DNA from 3 places in the Agromyces sp. PvR057 genome. Region 3 is predicted to be linked to each of the others. Evidence: predicted binding sites of a transcription regulator. Region 3 holds the regulator's gene; each other region holds the start of a gene.
What was found. Region 3 encodes HrcA, which represses chaperone genes, less so after heat shock. Its sites were predicted from a motif close to TTNGCACTCGNNNNNNNCGAGTGCNAA; they were not measured.
Positions count from the first base shown of each region.

Region 1 (6,181 bases), on a different contig from region 3:
GGGGGTTGCGGGTTCGAGTCCCGCAGCCGGCACTTGACTGAAGACGCCCAAACCCCGGGTTCCGCCGCGTCCGCAGACGCCGCCGGGCCGTTCGACGGGGTCGGCTCCACCGGTGCTCCGACGCCGGGCGACGGCACGACGACGCACGAGCAGGCGACGCATGCGCAGCCGACCCACGTCGAGCCAGCCCATCGGCACGCCCACCTCGAGCCGCGGACCATGCCCGCGTGGATCGCGATCGCGCTGGCCGCGATCGGCGGCGCGCTCACGGCCGTGCAGTCCAGGGTGAACGGGCAGCTCTCGGCGTCGATCGGCGACCCCTATACGGCCGCGGCCATCTCGTTCGGCAGCGGATTCGCGATCCTGCTCGTGGCGCTCGCGTTGTGGAAACCGGGGCGCGCGGGCGTCGTGGGCATCGTGTCCGAGGTCCGTGCCGGGCGCCTGAGCTGGTGGATGCTGCTGGGTGGCGTCGCCGGCGCGTGGTTCGTTGCGACGCAGGGCCTGTCGGCCGGCGTCATCGGCGTCGCCCTCTTCACGGTGTCGATCGTGGCGGGGCAGACCGTCGGCGGCGTGGTGTTCGACCTGGTCGGCCTCGGCCCGGCCGGGCGGCGCCCGCTGACCGCGACCCGCGCCATCGGCGCAGTGCTCGCGCTCGAGGCGGTGACCTGGACGCTCTCGTCGGAGCTCGGCGGCGCGGCCCCGGTGCTGCTCGTGCTCCTGCCCCTCACGGCGGGCTTCGGCTCGGCCTGGCAGCAGGCGGTGAACGGCCGCGTCCGCGTCGCGGCGTCGAGCGCGCTCACGTCGACGCTCGTGAACTTCGCCGTCGGCACGACGGTGCTCGTGATCGTCATGGTCGTGCACTCCTCGATCGTCGGCTGGCCGACCGAGCTGCCCGCCGAGGCCTGGCTGTACACGGGCGGCATGATCGGATGCGTGTTCATCGCCGTGCAGGCCGTGGTCGTCCGCATCATCGGCGTCCTGGTGCTCGCCCTCGCCGGCGTCGCCGGCCAGTTGACCGCGGCGCTCGCGCTCGACCTGCTGGTGCCGGTCGGCGATCAGGCCGTCGACGTCGCCACCATCGGCGGTGCGGCGCTCGCCCTGATCGCCGTCGTCATCGCGAGCACCCGCTGGACGCGCAGTCGGCACTCGGCCCGGCCGGCCGCGCCGGGCGGCTCCGGCTCCTGAACGTCGCGTGCCCCGGCCCGCGGCGGGCGACTCCCTGGTCGTGAGGGCTCAGGCGCGCGACGGCAGGGTGGTGAGCCTCGTGGAGGCGTCGCTCGGCGTGCGACGCTCCGCGCGCCAGCCCGTCGGCCGTCCCCCGACGTAGAGCCACCCGAGCATGGCCTCGTGCTCGCCGAGTTCATGCGCCGAGGCGACCGCCGAATGCCGCGTGTGCGGTCCCGTGCGCCACATCACGCCCCAGCCGGCCTCGTCGAGCAGCAGGCTGAGCAGGTGTGCGACCCCGGCGGCCGCGGCATCCTGCTCCCATTCGGGAACCTTGGGATGATCCGGCGTGCGCACCGCGACGACCGCGAGCAGCAGCGGCGCCCGCAGCGGCTTCGCAGCGAGCTTGGCGGCACCGCGAGGATCGGACGCCTCGAGCCCCGACGCCTCGGCGAGCGCCGCTCCGAGTCGTTCGCGTGCCGTGCCGCGCAGCGCGATGACCCGCCACGGGCGCAGGGCGGCATGGTCGGCGACGCGACCCGCGGCCCCGAGCAGCTCGACGAGCTCGGCGTCGTCGGGTGCGGCATCCGTCACCCTCGAGACCGACCGGCGCCCGCGCGCCGCGTCGAGCACGGGCCGCACGGTCAGGACTCGGGCGTGAAGTCGAGCGCGATCGAGTTCATGCAGTAGCGGTCGCCCGTGGGAGTGCCGAAGCCGTCGGGGAACACGTGCCCGAGGTGCGAGCCGCAGTTCGCGCAGCGAACCTCGGTGCGCACCATGCCGAGCGAGGTGTCCTCGATGAGCTGGACCGCCTCGGGGCGAACGGACTCGTAGAAGCTCGGCCAGCCGCAGCCCGAGTCGAACTTGGTGCCGCTCTTGAACAGCTCGGAGCCGCACGCGGCGCAGGCGTAGACGCCGGCGCGCTCCTCATCGAGCAGCTCGCCCGTCCACGGGCGTTCGGTCGCGGCCTCGCGCAGCACCTGGAACTGCTCGTCGCCGAGCTGCTCGCGCCACTCGTCGTCGGACTTCTCGACCTGATACGCCATGGGGTTCCCTTTCAGCACTGCGGATGCCTCCATCGTCTCAGGTCGGCCGCGTCGGCGCGCACACACGCCGCCGATGCTCGGCACCCTCACGGCGAGGCATCCCTAGGATGTCACCCGAAGGTGACGCCGTCGCCGGCGGGAGGTGCACGATGAGCGTCGGGGAGACCGCGCGCAACGGCCCGAACGCGCCGCTCGACGATCTCGCGCTGCGCGTGCTCGCCTTCGAGGCGCACGCCTGGCAGCAGCCGGGCGTGAAGGCCGCAGGAATCCGCGATGAGTTCGACATGTCGGCCGCCCGTTACTATCGGATCCTCGGAGAGTTGATCGACTCGCCGGCGGCGCTCCGGCACGACCCCATGCTGGTCAAGCGCCTGCAGCGTATGCGCGATGCACGGGCTGCGACCCGCGCACGCCGCTCCCTCTCGAACGGCCGCACGCTCGACTGAGCAGGCCCCGACACCGACGACTGGACCCATGGCGCAGAACTCCCCTCGAGATCGATTCGACACCATCCCGCACGGGATCGAGCGTGTCGGGGCCCATCGCGCGCCGCAGCGGAGCGGGGCCCGGTGGATCGCATTCGGGTGGGCGGTGCTCGCCACCCTCGTGCTCACCGGACTCGGCATCACGGTGGTCGTCGTCGCGAACGATCGCCTCGACTTCTCCGAGGCAGCGCCGTCGCCCTCGGCCGCGCCCGTGGTGACCGCGGAGCCGACGATCGCGCCCGACGTTCCCGTGACCGTGCTCAACGGCACCGACACGGCGGGGCTCGCGGCGACCGCGGCCGACGCCCTCACCGCCGCGGGCATCCCGGTCGGCGCGACCGCGAACGCGAGCGAGAGCGACCTCACGGAGTCGGTCGTGTACTACGCCACCGCCGACCTCGAGGGCGCCGCGCGCGGCGTCGCGCAGGCGATCCCCGGGGCCGACGTACGCCTCGACGCGAAGTTCGGCGAGATCGGCACGCCGCTCGTGCTGGTCGTCGGCTCGGCCTACGCCGCGACCGTCGCAGGCTGAGATCGCGCGAATCGTTGCCATTCCGCGACATTTCGTTGCGTTTCACCCCTTCTCTTCGCCGCGTCTCCGTCATTAGTATCTGGAATTGGTCGCTCGAACCCGTGTGAACGCCCGGTACCACCACAGGTCCAGCACGAAGGGGGGCCCGGTACAGGCGACATGCACGTGCTGATCGACACACAGCTATATGGGAGCAACGCATGGCGAACGGAACCGTCAAGTGGTTCAACGCTGAAAAGGGCTACGGATTCATCACCGTCGACGGAGGCCAGGACGTGTTCGTCCACTACTCCGCCATCGACATGGCCGGCTACAAGGTCCTCGAAGAGGGCCAGGCGGTCGTGTTCGAGGTCGGCACCGGTTCGAAGGGCCCGCAGGCCGAGGCTGTCCGCCCCGCCTGACAGACGCGTGAACGATGCGCCGCCGATCTCGCACCGGCGGCGCATCGTCGTCCACAGGTGCGCCGCGCCTGCCCGTCGGGTCGTCTGGGATCGAGCGGGAACGCGTCGCGGCGCGTCGCACCCGATCGGCGAGTCCACGGTGGTTGGCTGTGCGCATGGCGAGGCGGCGCGGATCTGCCGGGAGGCGGCAGGCGCGTTTCGTGCTGCTCGCGGCCTCCGCCCTGCTCCTCTCGGCGTGCACCGTCACCGACGCACCCGAGCCCGTTGCGGCCCCGACGCCCACGGCGGCCTCGCGCCCGGTCGGGGAGTCCGGCGCCCCCGTCGCCGTCGCGTTCGCGCCACTGCGCGGAACCCACGCCGAGTGGGCCGCGATGCAGCATCCGTCGCTCGCAGCGAAGATCGACAACCATGAGGAGGCGCGCCCGCAGGTCGCGCTGAATCGCACGGACATCGTGTTCGAGGAACTCGTCGAGGGCGGGCTCACGAGGTACCTGGCCGTGTGGCACTCGGACATTCCGGCCGAGATCGGCCCCGTGCGGTCGATCAGGCCGATGGATCCCGACATCGCGACCCCATTCGGCGGCATCATCGCGTACTCCGGAGGCCAGGAGGAGTTCGTCGAGATGATGCAGGCGACACCGCTCGTCAACGTCGTCTTCGACTTCGACGACACCGGCCTGTTCGCCCGTGCCGACGAACGGCCCGGCCCGCACGACGTGATCCTCGACGCGACGGAGGTCGTCGAGCGCAACGCCGAGCTGGCTCCGCCACAGGTGCAGTTCGCCTACGGCGGCACCGATCCGCTCTCCGCGCCCGCCTTCGCGGCGCAGCCGACCTCCGGCATCTCGCAGGTCTTCTCGGAGGAGCGGTATCCGTCGTGGTCGTGGGATGCCGCGGCATCCGCCTGGCTGCGGTCGCAGGAGGGCGCACCCGACTTCGACGACGCGGGGGCGCAGGTACGGGCCGCGAACGTGGTGACCCTGAGGGTCGACATCGACTGGCGCTACGGCGAGGTGCCGAAGACCGTGCTGATCGGATCGGGCGAGGCGTGGGTGTCGGTCGGCGGGCGAACCGCGCACGGCACCTGGTCGAAGGGCGCGCAGGCGGCGCCGATCGTGTTGACGGCCGACAGCGGCGACCCGCTCCTGCTGGCGCCGGGCAACACCTGGATCGAGCTCGTGCCGGCGACCGGATCGGTGTCGTTCGCGCCCTGAGCGAACCGGCTGCGCGCCGGCGGGTGCTCGCTTGCACTCATGGCAGTCGAGTGCCAGAATTGATTTAGCACTCATTCGAATCGAGTGCTAACGAGAATCTTTGAGACGTCCGAGAAGGGACGAGAAACACACATGGCAAAGATCATTGCTTTCAACGAGGAGGCCCGCCGCGGTCTCGAGCGTGGCCTCAACACGCTCGCCGACGCGGTCAAGGTGACCCTCGGCCCGCGCGGTCGCAACGTCGTGCTCGAGAAGAAGTGGGGCGCTCCCACCATCACGAACGACGGCGTGTCGATCGCCAAGGAGATCGAGCTCGACGACCCGTACGAGAAGATCGGCGCCGAGCTCGTCAAGGAGGTCGCCAAGAAGACCGACGACGTCGCCGGTGACGGCACCACGACCTCGGTCGTGCTCGCCCAGGCGCTCGTGCGCGAGGGCCTCCGCAACGTCGCCGCAGGCGCCGACCCCATCTCGCTCAAGCGCGGCATCGAGAAGGCCGTCGCTGCTGTGACCGCCGAGCTCGTCGCCAACGCCAAGGAGGTCGAGACCAAGGAGGAGATCGCCGCCACCGCGTCCATCTCCGCCGGCGACCTCGAGATCGGCGCGCTGATCGCCGAGGCCATCGACAAGGTGGGCAAGGAAGGCGTCGTCACCGTCGAGGAGTCGAACACCTTCGGCACCGAGCTCGAGCTCACCGAGGGCATGCGCTTCGACAAGGGCTACCTGTCGGCGTACTTCGTCACCGACCCCGAGCGCCAGGAAGCGGTCTTCGAAGACCCGTACATCCTGATCGTCAACGGCAAGGTCTCGAACATCAAGGACCTCCTGCCGATCGTCGACAAGGTCATCCAGACCGGCAAGCAGCTCCTCATCATCGCCGAGGACGTCGACGGCGAAGCGCTTGCGACCCTGATCGTGAACAAGATCCGCGGCATCTTCAAGTCGGTCGCCGTCAAGGCCCCCGGCTTCGGCGACCGTCGCAAGGCGCAGCTTCAGGACATCGCGATCCTCACCGGCGGCCAGGTCATCTCCGAGGAGGTCGGCCTCAAGCTCGAGAACGTCACCCTCGACCTGCTCGGCCAGGCCCGCAAGGTCATCATCACCAAGGACGAGACGACCATCGTCGAGGGTGCCGGTGACGAAGAGGGCATCGCCGGTCGCGTCGCGCAGATCCGCGCCGAGATCGAGAACACCGACTCCGACTACGACCGCGAGAAGCTCCAGGAGCGTCTCGCCAAGCTCGCCGGCGGCGTCGCCGTCATCAAGGCGGGTGCGGCCACCGAGGTCGAGCTCAAGGAGCGCAAGCACCGCATCGAAGACGCCGTGCGCAACGCGAAGG
Region 1 covers NZ_JBEPPT010000001.1:1,106,307-1,112,487, forward strand. Annotated here, with positions in the region: tRNA gene ABIC29_RS04910 (tRNA-Thr) at 1-32, shown strand, start outside; gene ABIC29_RS04915 (DMT family transporter) at 34-1,185, shown strand; gene ABIC29_RS04920 (nitroreductase family protein) at 1,234-1,797, opposite strand; gene msrB (peptide-methionine (R)-S-oxide reductase MsrB) at 1,809-2,210, opposite strand; gene ABIC29_RS04930 (DUF3263 domain-containing protein) at 2,360-2,656, shown strand; gene ABIC29_RS04935 (LytR C-terminal domain-containing protein) at 2,802-3,227, shown strand; gene ABIC29_RS04940 (cold-shock protein) at 3,428-3,628, shown strand; gene ABIC29_RS04945 (DUF3048 domain-containing protein) at 3,829-4,842, shown strand; gene groL (chaperonin GroEL) at 4,975-6,181, shown strand, end outside.
Region 1: groL (chaperonin GroEL) is a predicted target of HrcA. The motif match lies at 4,907-4,933, and genes of this name have one in related genera.

Region 2 (6,181 bases), on a different contig from region 3:
GAGGGCCAGCTCGTCGCGCTGGCCCGAGCTGTCGTCCGATCCGGAATCGGTCTCGCCGCTCGCGCAGGCGGACAGGAGGAGGGCGCTCGTCGCGGCGACCGCGACCCCTGCCCAGACCTTGCCGCGCGAACGAGCGGGTCGGGACGTGCCGAATACGCTCATGTTGCTCCTTGGGACTGAAGGAAATGTGGTTCAAACCAGCGGGCTGAGGCTCGCCGTTCTGTCACAGTATTCGGCGAGCGGCTCAGTGCAAAGGAATCCCGGTCACAACCCGATAACACTGTCTGAAGTGTTACCTCTCCGTCACATTCCGACCGTCTCGGGGGTGTTTGACGCACGATTCCACCGTTCCCGCCCCCGTTCACCACCCCGATTCGGGGGTGGCGGAGGGGTGAGGATGACGCGCGGTGACGGCGCGCGCACGGCCGCGTCGCGGCATCCGTCGCTCAGGTGAGCTGGACGACCTGGCGTCTCGCGGCACGGGCGCCCCTGAGCAGGTCGAAGGTCAGCACGACGAGGGCGACCCAGACCAGGCCGAAGCCGATCCAGCGCTCGGGCGGCATCGGCTCCTGCAGCACGAAGACGCCCACGAGGAACTGGATGAACGGGGCGAAGTACTGGATGAAGCCCATGTAGATGAGCGGCAGGCGACGCGAGGCCGCGGCGAACATGAGGAGCGGCACCGCGGTCACCGCGCCGGCGCAGAGGAGCAGCACGGTGTGCCACGGGCCGACCGTGCCGAGGGAGAGGCCGGACGTCGACCCGACCACTGCGAGGATCACGATCGCGAGCGGGGTGAGCCACGCGGTCTCGAGCGTGAGGCCGGAGACGGCGTCGACCTTCGGTCCGACGCGCTTCTTGATGAGGCCGTACGTGCCGAACGAGAACGCCAGCAGGAGGGCGATCCACGGCGGCTGGCCGTAGCCGACGGCGAGCACGATCACGGCGACGATCGAGATGCCCACGGCGACCCACTGCGTCGTGTTCAGTCGCTCGCGCAGCACGAGCACGCCGAGGAACACCGTGACGATCGGGTTGATGAAATAGCCGAGCGCGGCCTCGACCACCTGACCGGACACGGCGGCGTACACGTAGGTCTGCCAGTTCACGTAGATGAGCACGCCGGCCAGCCCCATCGTGAGGACGATGCGGCGATCGCGCAGCAGCGCGGTGAACGGACGCCACGCGCGCGTCACGGTGAGCAGCAGCGCGCAGAAGACGAGCGAGAGCACCACGCGCCATCCGACGATCTCGAACGGCCCCGTCGGGGCGAGGGCGATGAAGTAGATCGGCAGGAAGCCCCAGAGCACGTAGGACCCGATCGCGTAGGCGAACCCGGGGCGGCTGACCTCCCCGCCCTTCGATGCCGTGCCGGTAATCGTGGGTTCGGTGCTGGAGGTCACCCGTAAACCGTACGCCCGCCCGATGGGACGTCGGTGCCGCTCGACTGCCGTCCTTCGACGAGATCCGGCCGCCGTCGGTCCCCGGTTCGCCGGATGCCGCAGGCCGCCGCGAACCCGACGGCGCGCGTCCGGCGGCGACGGGTGGCGCCGCAGACGCGACGAGGCCCGGATGCCGTACGGCATCCGGGCCTCGGAAGGTGCGGGTCGACTCAGCGGACGACGACCGCGAGCACGTCGCGAGCCGACAGCACGAGGAAGTCCTCGCCGCCGAACTTGACCTCGGTGCCGCCGTACTTCGAGTAGATCACCTTGTCGCCGACGGCCACGTCGAGCGGAACACGGTTGCCGTTGTCATCGATGCGGCCGGGGCCCACAGCCACGACCTCGCCCTCCTGGGGCTTCTCCTTGGCGGTGTCGGGGATGACCAGACCCGATGCGGTGGTCTGCTCGGCCTCGACCTGCTTGATGACGATGCGATCCTCGAGCGGCTTGATGGAAACCGACACGGTTCACCCCTTCTGTAGATGAAAAACTGTCTCGATGAAGACTTGTTAGCAGCCTCAGAGCGAGAGTGCTAAAACGAGTCTAGGCGCGATTTGGCACTCGTGCAACGTGAGTGCCAACCCTGCGGAACAGGGTGCTAGCGTGGCCGGGTGGACCGCTCCGAGCTCGTCGAACTGCTCTCTCCCGAGGGGCTGCGGCTGCTCGACTCGCTGCCCGAATGGCATGCGAAGGCCGACGTCGTCGCGGCCGTGTCCGACCTGCGCCGACAGGGCCACTCCCCCTCGCTCGTCGCCGCCGTGCTGACCCAGTCGAAGCTCCGGGCCAAGGCCCGGGCCAAGTTCGGCGAGTTCTCGACGCGCATGCTCTTCACGGAGGCCGGCCTCGAGCAGGCGACGCGCCTGCGGGTCGCGGCGCTGCACGCCGGCCGCTTCGCTCGGGCGGGCATCCGTCACGTCGCAGACCTCGGATGCGGCATCGGCGGCGACTCGCTCGCCCTCGCGGCCGTCGACCTCGAGGTCACCGCCGCCGAGGCCGACGAGGTCACCGCGGCGATCGCCGCCTACAACCTCACGCCGTTCGAGCGCGCGCGCGTGCTGCACACCACCGCCGAAGAGGTGCACCTCGGGGGCATCGGCGGCGCCTGGCTCGATCCCGCTCGTCGCGTCACGAGCGGCGGGCGCACCAGGCGGCTCGCGGATGCCGCGGACTACACGCCGAGCCTCGACTTCGCGTTCGGCCTGGCCGACCGCATGGCCGTCGGCGTGAAACTCGGCCCAGGCACCGATCGCGGCGTGATCCCCGCCGGCGCCGAGGCGCAGTGGGTCTCGGTCGGGGGCGACGTCGTCGAGCTCGGCGTCTGGTTCGGTGCCGTCGCGCGCCCCGGCATCCGTCGCGCCGCCCTCATCGTCGGCGAGCACGGTGCCGACGAGCTCACGGCCGCGGCCGACAGCGAGGACGCGCCCGTCGGCCCGCTCGGCGACTACCTCTACGAGCCCGACGGCGCCGTGATCCGCGCGCGCCTCATCGGCGACCTCGCACGAGCGCACGGGGCATGGATGCTCTCGGAGGGCATCGCGTACCTCACGGGCGACACCGCGTTCCAGTCGCCGTTCGCGCAGGGCTTCCGGGTGATCGAACGGCTGCCGGCCGACGAACGCCAACTGCGCCAGGCGCTGCGCGCGCGCGACATCGGAACCCTCGAGATCAAGAAGCGCGGCATCGACGTCGACCCCGCCGCACTTCGCACGAAGCTCAAGCTGCATGGCGCGGCATCCGCGACGCTCATCATGACCCGCGAGGCGGGACGGCACGTCGCCCTGCTCGTCGAACGCCTGCCGCGCGATCCCGCTCAGATCTGAAGCGTGCCGAACACGATCGCGTAGTAACCGATCCAGACGGCCGAGAAGACGAGCCCGCCGACGCCCGTGCCGATCGCGACGAACGCGAGCGTGCGCCCCGTCTCCTCGCGGCGCAGCCCCAGCACCCCGAAGATGATGGCGACGATCGACAGCGGCAGCATCCAGCCGACGAAGAGCGACGCAGCGGCGCCGATCACGCCGAAGACGGCGCCGACCCAGCTGTAGACGCGGCGCTGGGTCTCCTCCTCTTCGACATCGTCGGATGCCTCGGCATACGCCTCCGGCCGGTGCACGATGAGCAACTGGCCCGTCGGCACGGTGCGCAGTTCGCCCGTGTCGAGCGGCGTGTCCCAGTCGCGCGGGGCCACGGCCATCGGCACGGGCGCCCCCTCGGTCGACGGCGCCGCGGCGCGGAGCGCGGACTCGTCGATCGGCCGCGGCGGCGCGTCGACCCCGGACGCCTCACGCGAGGCGTCCGGGACCGGACGAGGCCGAAGCGGTTCTTCGGGGGGCAGCGTCATGCGCTCAGTAGTAGTACGAGTTCGACGCCGACGCGAAGATCAGCGCCCAGAACAGCAGCGAGATCAGGCCGATCGCGACGCCGACGAACCCGAGGATGATGCCGGTGAGCCACATGCCCTTCGCCGCCGGCTCGCGCTTGCGGCCGATGAAGCCGAGCACGACCGCCCCGGCCGGGATGAAGATCTGCATGATGCCGCCGACGAACGGGATGAACACCACGAAGAACCCGACGAGGCCCACGATGCCCGCGATGAGCGAGATGAGGCTGTAGACCGGGGTCGCCTTGGCCGGCGTTGCGGGTGCGCCGTACGCGGCGGCGGGCGAGCCGTACGCGGCTGCGGGCGCACCATACGCGGGCGGCGGCACTGGTGTGCCGTAGGCGGGCGGCGGCACGGGCGCCCCGTACGCGGGCGGCGCAGCAGGCGGCGTGCTCCCGTAGGGCTGCGCGCCGGCGGCGGGATCCGTGGCACCGTACGCGGGCGGTGCCGGCGGAGCCGGAGGTTCGGGCGCCGCCGGCGGCTCGGGAGCGGCCGGGGGCTCGGGCGCCGCCGGCGGTGTCGGGGCGCTCGGCACCTCAGGCACCTCGGGCGCGCTCGGCACGTCGGGCGTCGACGCCGTGGGGTCGGACCCCTCGGCGGGGATCTTCGGATCGCTCATGGTTCGACCTTCCGTCGAGAGGAGTGGATCAGTAGTTGTAGTTGTACGACGCCGAGAGCGTGGCGAGGAACACGAAGAAGACGATCGTGACGATGATCGAGATCACGATGCCGATGTAGCCGATCACGAGACCGGCGATCGCCATGCCGCGGCCCTGCTCTGCCGTCTTCTTGATCTGGCTGAGCGAGATGTGGCCGCAGACGATGCCGACCAGGAACCCGATGCCCGTGAAGAAGCCGATGATCGAGGAGACGAGCGACACGATCGCGAGCACGTTGGTCTTCGCGGGCGCCGGTGCGCCGTAGGCGGGAGCGGTCGCGTCGTAGGTGCCGGCGCCATAGGCGGGCGCGGCGGGAGCAGCCGGAGCGCCGTAGGCCGGCGGAGCGGGAGGGGCCACCGGCGGGACCGGAGCGGCCTCGGGCGCTGCCGGCGCCGCGGGCACCGCAGGGGTCTCGGGGGTGTCGGGCGTCTCGCCGGACGGGTTGGGAACGTTGGGGTCGGTCACGGTCGTCTCCTCGATGCTGTACCGAACACGTTGGGACTCACCGCGCCGGATCGAATGCGTGCGGGAGCGACGAATGCCCCCGTTCGCCACTTTAGCGCGGTGGCTCCGCCGTGCGCATCCCGTGACGCGGCCGTGAACACGGCGTGGAACCCGCCATCGGCCGCACGTGCGACCACGACCCTCAGGGGACCTGCACCTCGGTCGCCGGCAGTGTCGAATCGGCTCCGAAGGCCAGTCCGGAAGGGTCGTGGCCGGCCATGATCAGCTGGGCGCCGAGCGCGGCGATCATCGCGCCGTTGTCGGTGCAGAGCGACAGCGGCGGCACCCGCAGCGCCACGCCCGCGGCATCCGCCCGTTCCTGTGCGAGCGCGCGCAGTCGCGCGTTGGCGACGACGCCGCCGCCGAGGAGCAGCCGGGGCACGTCGAGCTCGGTGCACGCGGCGATCGCCTTGGTCACGAGCACGTCGGCGACGGCCTCGCGGAAGCTCGCCGCGACATCCGCCACCGGCACGGGCTCCCCCGCCGCCTCGCGCTGCTCGACCCAGCGGGCGACCGCGGTCTTCAGGCCCGAGAAGCTGAAGTCGTAGCGGTGGGCCGCTTGGTCCTTCGGCTGCGTGAGTCCGCGCGGGAACCGGATCGCCGCCGGATCGCCACCGATCGCCGCCCGGTCGATCTCGGGCCCGCCGGGGTACGGCAGGCCGAGCACGCGGGCGACCTTGTCGAAGGCCTCGCCTGCGGCGTCGTCGATCGTCTCGCCGAGCAGTTCGACGTCGGAGACGAGGTCGCGCACGAGCAGCAGCGACGTGTGCCCGCCCGAGACGAGCAGGGCGACGGTGGGCGTCTCGAGCGGCGCATCGGCGTCGAGCAGGTCGGCGCCCACGTGGCCGACGAGGTGGTTCACGGCGTAGATCGGCTTCTCGAGCGAGAGCGCGAGCGCCTTCGCCGCGCCGACGCCGACCATGAGCGCGCCCGCGAGTCCGGGCCCGCTCGTGACGGCGACCGCGTCGAGCTCGTCGAGCGAGACCCCGGATGCCGCGAGCGCGGCGTCGATGCTCGGCCCGAGCGCCTCGAGGTGGGCGCGGGCCGCGACCTCGGGCACGACGCCGCCGTAGCGCGCGTGCTCGTCCATCGACGAGGCGATGACGTTCGCCAGGAGGGTCGTTCCGCGGACGATGCCGACACCGGTCTCATCGCACGAGGTCTCGATGCCGAGCACGAGCGGGGCGTCGCGG
Region 2 covers NZ_JBEPPT010000002.1:591,743-597,923, reverse strand. Annotated here, with positions in the region: gene ABIC29_RS12030 (ABC transporter substrate-binding protein) at 1-162, opposite strand, end outside; gene rarD (EamA family transporter RarD) at 447-1,379, opposite strand; gene groES (co-chaperone GroES) at 1,613-1,909, opposite strand; gene ABIC29_RS12015 (class I SAM-dependent methyltransferase) at 2,057-3,265, shown strand; gene ABIC29_RS12010 (DUF4190 domain-containing protein) at 3,256-3,786, opposite strand; gene ABIC29_RS12005 (DUF4190 domain-containing protein) at 3,791-4,444, opposite strand; gene ABIC29_RS12000 (DUF4190 domain-containing protein) at 4,473-4,949, opposite strand; gene tsaD (tRNA (adenosine(37)-N6)-threonylcarbamoyltransferase complex transferase subunit TsaD) at 5,131-6,181, opposite strand, start outside.
Region 2: groES (co-chaperone GroES) is a predicted target of HrcA. The motif match lies at 2,000-2,026, and genes of this name have one in related genera.

Region 3 (6,181 bases):
TCGCATCGACGCCGAGTTCGGTGGCCGCCTGCACCGCGAGCTCGTCGCGGTCGCCCTTCGCGAGGGCCTGCACGAGCACGATGCGCGGGCTCGGCGCCGGCGTCGTGGTGACCTCGCCGACCTCGAGCACGAGCTCGCGTGGAGCCGCCTCGACCACCGTCGCCGTGGCCAGCACGCCGCGACCGTTGCCGACCGCGAGCTGCTCGCCGACGCGCACCCGCGAGACCGTCACCGCGTGCCGCGCCTCGTCGCCGGTGAGGCGCACGAGGTCGCCGGCTGCGGCGCCCGTCAGCTCGAGGCCCTCGTCGAGGTAGAGGTGGCTCATCGCGCGCCCGTCAGCCGAGGAACTTGTCGCGCAGGCGGGCGAACAGGCCCTGCTGGAAGTGGCTGAGCTCGGGGGCCGGCGCCTTCTTCGACGACGCGAACTGCTGCACGAGGTCGCGCTCCTTCGCGGAGAGCTTGGTGGGCGTGACCACCTGCACCCCCACGCGGAGGTCGCCGCGACCGCTGCCGCGGAGCTTGGACACGCCGCGATCCTTCACGGTGAGGATCTCGCCGCTCTGCAGCCCGGCCTTGATCTCGACCTCGACGTCGCCGTCGAGCGCCTCGATCTTCGCCGTGGTGCCGAGGATCGCGTCGGTCATCGACACCGCGAGGGTGGCGAGCAGGTCGTCGCCGTTGCGGCTGAACACGTCGTGGTTCTTGACCTTGATCTCGAGGTAGAGGTCGCCGTTGGGCCCTCCGGCGGGGCCGGACTCGCCGGAACCGGGCATCTGCAGCCGCACGCCGGTGTCGACGCCCGCAGGGATGTCGACGGGAACCGTGCGGCGGGCGCGCACGCGGCCCTGGCCCTGGCAGGTCACGCACGGCGTCGCGATGACGGTGCCGTACCCACGGCAGGTGCCGCACGGGCTCGACGTCATGACGTTGCCGAGCAGCGACCTGACGGCCCGCTGGATCGACCCCGTGCCGTGGCAGATGTCGCAGGTCACCGGCGAGGTGCCCGGCTGGCAGCAGGACCCGTGGCAGGTCTGGCACACCACGGCGGTGTCGACCTCGATGTCGCGGTGCGTGCCGAAGATGACCTCGTCGAGTCCGACCTCGACGCGGATCAGGGCGTCCTGACCGCGCTCGCGGCGGGAGCGGGGGCCCCTGGTCTGCTGGGTGCCGCCGAAGAACGTCTCGAAGATGTCGCCGAAGCCGCCGAAGCCCTGCCCGCCGCCGCCGAACCCGCCCTGATCGCCGAGGTCGTACTGCTGACGCTGCTTCGCATCGGAGAGCACGTCGTACGCGTGCGTGACCGACTTGAAGCGCTCGGATGCCTCGGCGCCGGGGTTGACGTCGGGATGCAGCTCGCGCGCCAGGCGGCGGTAGGCCTTCTTGATCTCGTCTGGGGTGGCGTCGCGTGAGACGCCGAGGACCTCGTAGTGGTCTGCCACGGAGGGCGTGTCCTTTCGATTGCGGATGCCGGTGGGGGCCGGCTGCTCAGTTCTCGCCGAGCGTGCGGGAGAGGTATCGGGCGACCGCGCGAACGGCCGCCATGCTGCTGGAGTAGTCCATGCGCGTGGGCCCGACCACGCCGAGCCGGGAGATGTCGCGGCCCGGGATCTCGAAGGCGCTGGACAGCACGGACGTCTCGCCGAGGCCGAACGACGCGTTCTCGCGGCCGATGCGCACGGCCACGGCGTGCTCGTCGGCGGCCATCTCGCCGAACAGCCTGAGGAGCACGACCTGCTCCTCGATGGCCTCGATGACGCCGAGGATCGACCCCGCGAAGTCCTGCTCGGTGCGCACGAGGTTCGCGGCGCCGGCGACGACGAGGCGGTCCTGGCGCTGCGCGCGGGCCTGGTCGGCGAGCGTCGACGCGAGGGCTCGCAGCACGAGGGCGTCGGCCGGAGCGACGTCGGCGAACTCGCCGGACAGCGACTCCGCGGCATCCGCCATCGCCCGATTGCCGGCGAGATCGTTCAGCCGTGCGCGATGCGCCGAGAGGGCGGCCTCGTCGACCGGGTTCGGGAGCTCGGCGACCCGTTGCTCGACCTGGCCGGAGTCGGTGATGAGGATGCACAGCACGCGGTCGGGCGCGAGCGAGACGAGCTCGACGTGCCGTACGCGGGCGCTGCCGAAGCTCGGGTACTGCACGACCGCGAGCTGCTTGGTCAGCTGCGCGACGAGGCGGACCGTGCGTGCGAGGAGTTCGTCGAGGTCGCTCGATTCGCCCAGGAACGTCTCGATCGCGAGCCGCTGCGCCCTGCTCATCGGGCGCACGTCGGTGAGCTGGTCGACGAAGACCCGGTAGCCCTTGTCGGTGGGGATGCGGCCCGACGACGTGTGCGGGGCGGCGATGAGCTCCTCCTCTTCGAGGAGGGCCATGTCGTTTCGGATGGTCGCCGCCGAGACGCCGAACGAATGCCGCTCGACGATGGCCTTCGACCCCACCGGTTCGCGTGACGCGACGTAGTCCTGCACGATCGCCCTGAGGACGGCGAGGCTGCGTTCGGAGACCATGTCCCTCGCTTTCCCGGCGGTGTTGGCACTCAGTGGACCTGAGTGCCAATCATACCGCTCAACTCAGGGTAATCCCCATTGCCGACACTCCTGCCCGGCGCTACCGTGGGCATGTTCCGCGACACACCGAGCCGCGACCGCCCACCCCTCACGGCCGCGGAACCGTCCCCGAAGCCCCGAAAGGCACGCACATGTCAGATCCAAACGCAGGCCCGTCCGATCCGAACGTGCCGCCCACGCCGCCGCAGCAGCCGGCCGCTCCCCAGCCCGCGGGCCAGCCCGCCGCAGCTGGCGCGCCGCTCTCGCGCGAGCAGGACGTGCAGTGGGGCTCGTTCGCACACCTCGGCGGCATCATCGGATTCCTGCCGTCGCTCATCATCTGGCTCGTCTTCAAGGACCGCGGCCGGTTCACGGACACCGAGGCGAAGGAAGCGCTCAACTTCCAGATCACGCTCGTCTTCGCCCAGATCGCGATCTTCATCCTGACCTCGATCATCACGATCGTCACGTTCGGCATCGGCGGCGTGCTCGGCCTGCTCTCGTGGGCGGTCTGGATCGTCGGCGTCGTCTTCTCGATCATCGCGTTCCTCCAGGCCAAGGACGGACGCAACTACCGCTACCCCTTCGCCATCCGACTCATCAAGTAGTCGAGCCGCGCACATCGCCCGCCGCTGGAGCGTCACTCCCCGCGGCGGGCGTTGCTGTGCCAGCATGAAGGCGTCCGCAGTCCCCGCGCCGATTCGGCGCATCCGAACAGGAGAAGACGATGTCCGATCTGCCCCCTCCCCCGCCGCCGCAGAACCCATACGAGCAGAGCCCGCCGCTCAGCCCGAACGACGAGAAGCTCTGGTCGACGCTCGTGCACATCGGCGGCATCTTCTTCAGCTTCATCCCGGCGCTGATCGGCTACCTGATCCTCAAGGACAAGGGCCCCTTCGTTCGCGCCCACACCGCGACCGCGCTGAACTTCCAGATCACGATGACGATCGCACTCATCGTCGGCAGCATCCTGACGCTCGTCGTCATCGGGCTGTTCATCATCCTCGCGGTCTACGTGCTGATCATCGTGTTCAGCATCATCGCCGCCGTCAAGGCGAACCAGGGCGAGCCCTATTCGTACCCGCTCACGATCAAGTTCGTGAGCTGATCGGGGTCAGTCCTCGAGCAGGCGCCGCACGACGGCGTCCGCGAGCAGCCGTCCTCGCCGAGTGAGCGTCAGCCCGCCGGCGAGGGCGGCTTTCGCGTCCACGAGCTCATCGGCGATGAGGCCGGCGACCGCGTGGCGGCCGCCCGCGTGCAGCGACGCGATGTCGATGCCCTCGCGGATGCGCGTGAGCAGCAGCACGCGCTCGGTCTCACGGGTCGGCGCGTCGAGCACCTCGCGCCCGACGGCGGGCGAGTGCCCGGCGGCGAGGCGCTCGGCATAGGCGGCCGGATGCTTCGCGTTCCACCAGCGGACCCCGCCGACGTGGCTGTGGGCTCCCGGCCCGACGCCCCACCAGTCGTCGCCCCGCCAGTAGCCGAGGTTGTGCCGGGAGCGGTGCGCGGCATCCGTCGCCCAGTTGCTGACCTCGTACCACTCGAAGCCGGCCTCGGCGAAGGCCGTGTCGGCCAGTTCGTACATGTCGGCCTCGAGGTCGTCGTCGGGCTGGGCGAGTTCGCCGCGCCGGATCTGCCTCGCGAGCTTCGTGCCGTCCTCGACGATGAGCGCGTAGGCGCTCACGTGGTCGGGTCGCTCGGCGACGACCGCGTCGACGCTGCGCCGCCAGTCGTCGAGGGACTCCCCCGGGGTTCCGTAGATGAGGTCGAGGCTCACGTCGAGCCCGGCGTCGCGCGCCCAGCGCACGACGAGGGGCACCCGCGCGGGGTCGTGCGTGCGGTCGAGCGCCGCGAGCACATGCGGCACCGCCGACTGCATGCCGAACGAGACGCGCGTGAACCCGCCTTCAGCGAGCCGCACCAGGTCGTCGGGGCCGACGGAATCGGGGTTCGCCTCGGTCGTGACCTCGACGCCGGGCGCGAAGCCGAACTCGTCGCGAACCGCCGCGAGCATGCGCACGAGGTCGTCGGCGGGCAGGATCGTCGGCGTTCCGCCCCCGAAGAAGACCGTCTCGGCCTCGCGGGGCGCGACACCGGATGCCGCGAGCACGCGCCGCGACATCCGGATCTCGTCGATGGCCTGGTCGGCGTAGTCGACCTGGCGGGCGCCGCGGAGTTCGCTCGCCGTGTACGTGTTGAAGTCGCAGTAGCCGCAGCGCACCCGGCAGAACGGGACGTGCACGTAGACGCCGAACGCCCGGTCGTGCGCGCCGTGGGCCGCGGTCTCAGGCAGGATGCCGTCGAGCGGTGCCGGCTCGCCGAGCGGCAGCGCGGAACCCACGTCTACACGCCGCCCGCGGGATGCAGGGCGCGCAGCTGCTGCCTGGTCAGCTCGCGTCGGCGGCGGCGGACGAAGGGCGCGAGGATGCGCTTCGCGCCGCCGGCCGTCGCCCGGAAGGAGCGGATCGTGAGCCACACCGTGTCGTCGTCGCGACGCTCGAGGACGAACGACTCCTCGCCGCTCTCGAGCCCATCGGCCGTGGTGCCGAACGCGTATCCGACCCGGCCGGGCTCGTCGATGACGTAGACCACGAGCACCGGGGTCTCCTGCGGGCGGAAGCGACCGCGGCGCACGAGCGTGGCCTGCATGCCTGAGGCGATGTAGGCGGTGCCGTCCTCCCCGAAGCGGTCCTCGGTGCGGGGCCCCGGCTGCTCGGCGAGCGGGGTGCCCTCGGCGTCGTAGACGATGCCGGGATACTGGGCGCCGGTGCCGGAGGAGACCTCCGTCACCTCGTACCCCGCGCCGCGCTGGATGCCCCACGTCATGAGGGCCTCGGCCGCGCGGTCGAAGCGGTCGACGCCGCTGCCGAGGCGCACGGTGTCTTCAGCGGGCCGGTAGCCGGCGGGCGGATACCGCATGAGGTCGGGTTCGAGCGTCGCGCCGATCGAGCCGTACGTGACGGACTGGTCGGTGAAGGTGCTGCGTCGGGTCATCGGTCGTCCTGCTACTTCTTGTCCTTCTTCTCGACGTCGCCGCTCAGGGCGGCGATGAACGCCTCTTGGGGAACCTCCACGCGGCCGACCATCTTCATGCGCTTCTTGCCCTCCTTCTGCTTCTCGAGGAGCTTGCGCTTGCGGCTGATGTCACCGCCGTAGCACTTGGCGAGGACGTCCTTGCGCATGGCGCGGATCGACTCGCGCGCGATGATGCGCGCACCGATCGCGGCCTGGATGGGCACCTCGAACTGCTGGCGCGGGATGAGCTCGCGCAGGCGCCCGGTCATGAGCACGCCGTACGCGTACGCCTTGTCGCGGTGCACGATCGCGCTGAACGCGTCGACCTGCTCGCCCTGCAGCAGGATGTCGACCTTCACGAGGTCGGCCGCCTGGTCGCCGACGGGCTCGTAGTCGAGCGACGCGTAGCCGGCGGTCTTCGACTTCAGCTGGTCGAAGAAGTCGAACACGATCTCGCCGAGCGGCATGTTGTAGCGGATCTCGACGCGGTCCTCGCCGAGGTACTCCATGCCGAGCAGCGCACCGCGCCGCGACTGGCAGAGCTCCATGATCGTGCCGACGTAGTCCTTCGGTGCGAGGATCGCGGCGCGGACCATGGGTTCGCGCACCTCGGTGATCT
Region 3 covers NZ_JBEPPT010000004.1:45,631-51,811, forward strand. Annotated here, with positions in the region: gene ABIC29_RS14855 (16S rRNA (uracil(1498)-N(3))-methyltransferase) at 1-325, opposite strand, end outside; gene dnaJ (molecular chaperone DnaJ) at 336-1,439, opposite strand; gene hrcA (heat-inducible transcriptional repressor HrcA) at 1,486-2,508, opposite strand; gene ABIC29_RS14870 (DUF4870 domain-containing protein) at 2,700-3,155, shown strand; gene ABIC29_RS14875 (DUF4870 domain-containing protein) at 3,275-3,655, shown strand; gene hemW (radical SAM family heme chaperone HemW) at 3,662-4,888, opposite strand; gene ABIC29_RS14885 (DUF1990 domain-containing protein) at 4,891-5,541, opposite strand; gene lepA (translation elongation factor 4) at 5,553-6,181, opposite strand, start outside.